DNA from 2 places in the Streptomyces nanhaiensis genome. Region 2 is predicted to be linked to the other one. Evidence: riboswitches for the same ligand, from Rfam matches in the RefSeq annotation. Region 2 holds a riboswitch; the other holds the start of a gene.
What was found. Region 2 has a riboswitch for cobalamin ahead of ACLIYP_RS14780 (energy-coupling factor ABC transporter permease). Riboswitches for the same ligand answer to the same signal wherever they lie in the genome.
Positions count from the first base shown of each region.

Region 1: it holds a riboswitch for cobalamin, as region 2 does, so the genes downstream of both, ACLIYP_RS07040 (ribonucleoside-diphosphate reductase subunit alpha) here and ACLIYP_RS14780 (energy-coupling factor ABC transporter permease) in region 2, are expected to answer to the same signal.

Region 1 covers NZ_JBKJFM010000016.1:12,752-15,127, reverse strand. Annotated here, with positions in the region: gene ACLIYP_RS07050 (GntR family transcriptional regulator) at 1-597, shown strand, start outside; gene ACLIYP_RS07045 (DUF3311 domain-containing protein) at 718-972, shown strand; cobalamin riboswitch at 1,120-1,264, shown strand; gene ACLIYP_RS07040 (ribonucleoside-diphosphate reductase subunit alpha) at 1,386-2,376, shown strand, end outside.
Region 2 covers NZ_JBKJFM010000057.1:12,562-14,937, forward strand. Annotated here, with positions in the region: gene ACLIYP_RS14775 (energy-coupling factor ABC transporter substrate-binding protein) at 1-141, opposite strand, end outside; gene ACLIYP_RS14780 (energy-coupling factor ABC transporter permease) at 141-851, opposite strand; cobalamin riboswitch at 882-1,066, opposite strand; gene rox (rifampin monooxygenase) at 1,624-2,376, opposite strand, start outside.

The DNA of each region.
Region 1 (2,376 bases), on a different contig from region 2:
CGCCAGGCGCTCCAGGAACTGGTCGTCGAGGGGCGGCTGGAGCGCATCCAGGGCAAGGGCACCTTCGTGGCCAAGCCCAAGGTCGCCCAGGCGCTCCAACTCACCTCCTACACCGAGGACATGCGCGCCCAGGGCCTGGAGCCCACCTCCCAGTTGCTGGACATCGGCTACGTCACCGCCGACGACCGGCTCGCCGGGCTGCTGGACATCCCCTCCGGGGACCGCGTCCTGCGGATCGAGCGGCTGCGGCTGGCCAGCGGTGAGCCGATGGCCATCGAGACCACGCACCTGTCGCAGAAGCGCTTCCCGGCCCTGCGCCGCAGCCTGGTGAAGTACTCCTCCCTCTACACGGCCCTGGCCGAGGTGTACGACGTCCACCTCGCCGAGGCGGAGGAGACCATCGAGACCTCCCTGGCCACCCCGCGCGAGGCGGGCCTGCTGGGCACGGACGTCGGCCTGCCGATGCTGATGCTCTCCCGGCACTCCCGCGACACCGAGGGCGAGCCGGTGGAGTGGGTGCGCTCGGTCTACCGCGGCGACCGCTACAAGTTCGTCGCCCGCCTCCAGCGCCCCGGCCGGCACCCGCAGCACCGGTGACACGGGGCGGGCCGTCGGCCCGGATTCCCGACGCGTCCACGGCGATCTCGAGGATGGAGCGCAGCGATGCCCGTACCGCCGGAAGGCCCCGGGTCCCTCCCACACGTCACACCGGCACGCGTGGTGATCGGCCTCTGCCTGCTCGCTCCCTTCGTCGCGATGCTGTGGGTCGGCTCGTACGCCAGGACGGAGCCGACGCTCGCCGGGATGCCGTTCTTCTACTGGTACCAGATGCTCTGGGTGCCCGTCTGCGCCGTGCTGACGTCCGTGGCGTACGTACTGGTGCGGCGTGAGCGGGCGGCACGGCGCGGCGCGGAACGCCGGGAGGGGCGGGGGCGCCCGGGAACGGGGAAGGGCGAAGACCGCCACCGGTGAAAAGCCGTCGCGCCACCGGGTACGGAGTGCGCCGCGCCGGGTCCGCGCCGAGCGCCTCCCCGCCGCGCCCACCCGAGCCCCGCACCCATCACCCGGACACCTCTCAACACAACATGTAGGGGTGCTGGATCGAGGCGGCACAAGATGTATGCTCATCTCGCTGTCGCCGCAGGGGAATCCGGTGTGAGTCCGGAGCTGTCCCGCAACGGTGTGCGACGGGCCGCCCCCATGTCGTCCGCACGGGCCGCGGCCCGCCGCGAGTCCGATCACCTGCCGACGGTGTTCAGTCACGTCCGGGCCTCGTGGGTTGGGCCGGCGGACGCGTGCGGTGCGCCCCCTTCCGGCCGGGTGCGCCCGTGAGCGCCTGTCGTACCTTCCCCCGGGGCCGCCGGCCCACGAGGGAGAGCACCGAAGTGACCATCTCATCAGCGGAGCCCGCCACGGCCCCCGCAGCGGGGGACGACCATCCCGGCACCGCGCTGCTGCGCACCCTGACCGAGCTCGCCGCCGACCTGCCCGCCACCGACCCCGGCCGGGTCGCCGCCGCCGCGCTGCGCGGGCGCCACCCCGGCGCGGACGAGACCCGGTTGCGGTCCCTGGCCACCGAGGCCGCGGCCGGCCTCATCGCCGAGGAGCCCGAGTACTCGCGGCTCGCGGCACGGCTGCTCGCCCAGGCGATCCGTCAGGAGGCCGCCGGGCAGGGCTCGGTGTCCTTCTCCGCGTCGGTGGCGGTCGGCCACCGGCAGGGGCTGATCGCCGACCGCACGGCCGCGTTCGTCGCCGGGCACGCGGGGCGGCTCGACGCGCTGGCCGAGGAGGCCGTCGCCGGCGGCGCCGACGACCGCTTCGGCTACTTCGGGCTGCGCACGCTCCACTCCCGCTACCTGCTGCGCCACCCGGTGACCCGCGATGTGATCGAGACGCCGCAGTACTTCCTGCTGCGCGTGGCCTGCGGACTGGCCGGCGAATCCTCCGGGCGCGCGCTGGAGGAGGTGGCCGAGCTGTACCGGCTCACCAGCACGCTCTCCTACCTCCCCTCCTCCCCCACCCTGTTCAACTCCGGCACCCGGCACCCCCAGATGTCCTCCTGCTACCTGCTGGACTCCCCCCGGGACGAACTGGACTCGCTCTACGAGCGCTACCACCAGGTCGCGCGCCTGTCCAAGCACGCCGGCGGCATCGGGCTGTCGTTCTCGCGGATCCGCTCGCGGGGGTCGCTCATCCGCGGCACCAACGGCCACTCCGGCGGCATCGTGCCGTTCCTGAAGACCCTGGACGCCTCGGTCGCGGCCGTCAACCAGGGCGGCCGGCGCAAGGGCGCGGCCTGCGTCTACCTGGAGACCTGGCACGCCGACATCGAGGAGTTCCTCGAACTGCGCGACAACACCGGCGAGGACGCCCGCC
Region 2 (2,376 bases):
GGTGATCGCCGTCTCCGCCTCGGCGTCCGCACCGGTGAACGGCTCCTCCTTGTGGTCCCCGAGACCGAGGGCCAGGGGCAGGACCGCGAGCGCGGCCACGGCGAGCAGCAGCAGGGCGTTGACCGCGGTGTTCCTCTTCATCACGCCACCGCCCCGCTGCCGGCCTTCTTCCCGGTCCCGGCACTTCCGCCGGGCGGGAGCACGCCCAGCCGGACCAGTTCGCCCCGGCTGGACTGCACCAGCAGCCGCATCACGAACACCGTCAGGAGCCCCTCGCTCACCGCGAGGGGGATCTGCGTGAGGGCGAAGATGGAGCCGAACTTGCCGAGCGCGCCCCAGAACCCGCTGACCGGGTCGGGGAAGGCCAGCGCGAGCTGCGCGCTGGTGACGCAGTAGGTGGAAAGGTCGGCGGCGAAGGCGCCTGAGAAGACGGCCGTCATCAGCGGTGCGCCGTACCGCCGCAGCAGCCTGTAGAGGGCGTATCCGGCCCAGGGGCCGACGATCGCCATCGAGAAGGCGTTGGCGCCCAGCGTGGTCAGGCCGCCGTGTGCGAGCAGCAGCGCCTGGAAGAGGAGCGTGATGGTGCCCAGCACCGCCATCATCGGCGGCCGGAACAGGAAGGCGCCCAGCCCCGTGCCGGTGGGGTGCGAGCAACTCCCGGTCACCGAGGGCAGTTTCAGGGCCGACAGGACGAACGTGAAGGCCCCGGAGGCGCCCAGGAGCAGAGTGCTCTCGGGATGCTCCCTGACCTCACGGGTGAGACTGCGGACTCCGTGGACGATGAACGGCGCGGACGCGACGCCCCAGGCGACCGCGTGCGCGGGGGGCAGGAAGCCCTCGGCTATGTGCATGACCGGACAGACCCTCTCCAGCACCTCGTGGATGGTTGACGCGCCTTGGCCGGTCTCCTGGCTGACGGGTGACACCGCCCGGGCTCCGCCTTCCCGGGTCCCGAAGGACCCAGTGGCCGCCCGCGAGGGCTGGAGCCGGACTTCCCGATCACAGTGGCGAGGGCCGCACCGGTATCGCACCGGATTTCCCGTTCACCAAGGCGTGGCGACAGTAGTGCGCGGGCGGAAGCGTTGGCAAGCAGGCCTTATGCCGCACACGAGCCCCACCCGTGCCCCGCGTGAGCCCCGGGTGGACCCCGGGCGGGCCCCTTCGTGGGCCCCCGCCTCCGCGCGGCCGCCCGGTGATGGGGCCGTACACCGGGCGTTCTCCGGGCGGGGGCGTCCGCGCGGAGGCGGCCCGCCGCTTCGCCGGCGGTGTGACGTGATCGACACGGCGGGACGGGAGGCGGAACCCCGCATGAGACCCACGCGGGGAGCCGGCCCTGGTCGCTCCGGAACCGGCTCTGCCGCTTGGACCCCGACGACGACTCCGGGGGATGGCAGTGGTGGGACGCCAAACGGGCGGGGCCTTCCCGCCTGCGAGCTGGGGCGACAGCTTGGCGAGTCCTTCTTCGGATGCCGGTACCTCCGAAGCGCCGGACGGAACGGGGCGCCGCCGACGCCGGCGGCGGCAAGGGAAAAGCCCGAGGAGGGCGGGGCGGGAGGCGAGTCACCCGACGGCTGAGGCGGCGGCCCCGGGGCTCGCCCCCACGCCCCGCCCCCGCTCCCGGGCTCAGGAGGCGGTGGCGGGCCCGAACCACCTGGGCAGGTGGTCGAGCAGCCCGGCCTGGTCCTCGCCCGCCCACGCCACATGGCCGTCCGGCCGCAGCAGCACCGCGGGCGCCTCCAACTCCTCGCTGACGTCGACGACATGGTCGACGCGGTCCGTCCAGCCCGCCGCCGACAGCCGGCCGGTCTGGTCCAGCAGCAGTCCGCGTCCGCCGTGCATCAGCCCGTACAGGCGGCCCCGCTTCAGACCGATGTCCCGCAGCCGCCGGCCGAGCAGCCCGTGCCCTCCGCCGAAGTCGTAGCGGACCGAGATCGCGGTGATCTTCTCGGTCAGATGCCGGTTGACCTCCTCGAAGTCCATCAGCTCCGACACCATCCGGCGCACCGACCGCGGGCCGGGCTCGGTGGACATCAGCACCATCTGCGCGCGGGTGTTGTCCAGCACGTCGGCGGCCACCGGGTGCCGTTCGGCGTGGTAGCTGTCCAGCAGCCCGTCCGGTGCCCGGCCGGCGACCTCGGCGGCCAGTTTCCAGCCGAGGTTGAACGCGTCCTGGATGCCGAGGTTGAGGCCCTGCCCGCCGACCGGCGGGTGGACGTGGGCGGCGTCGCCGGCCAGCAGCACCCGGCCGTCCCGGTAGCGCTCGGCCTGCCGGGTGGCGTCGCCGAAGCGGGAGAGCCAGCGCGGCGAGTGCACTCCGAAGTCGGTGCCGGCGACCGCCCGCAGCCGCCGCCTGACCTCCTCCAGGGTCGGCGGTAC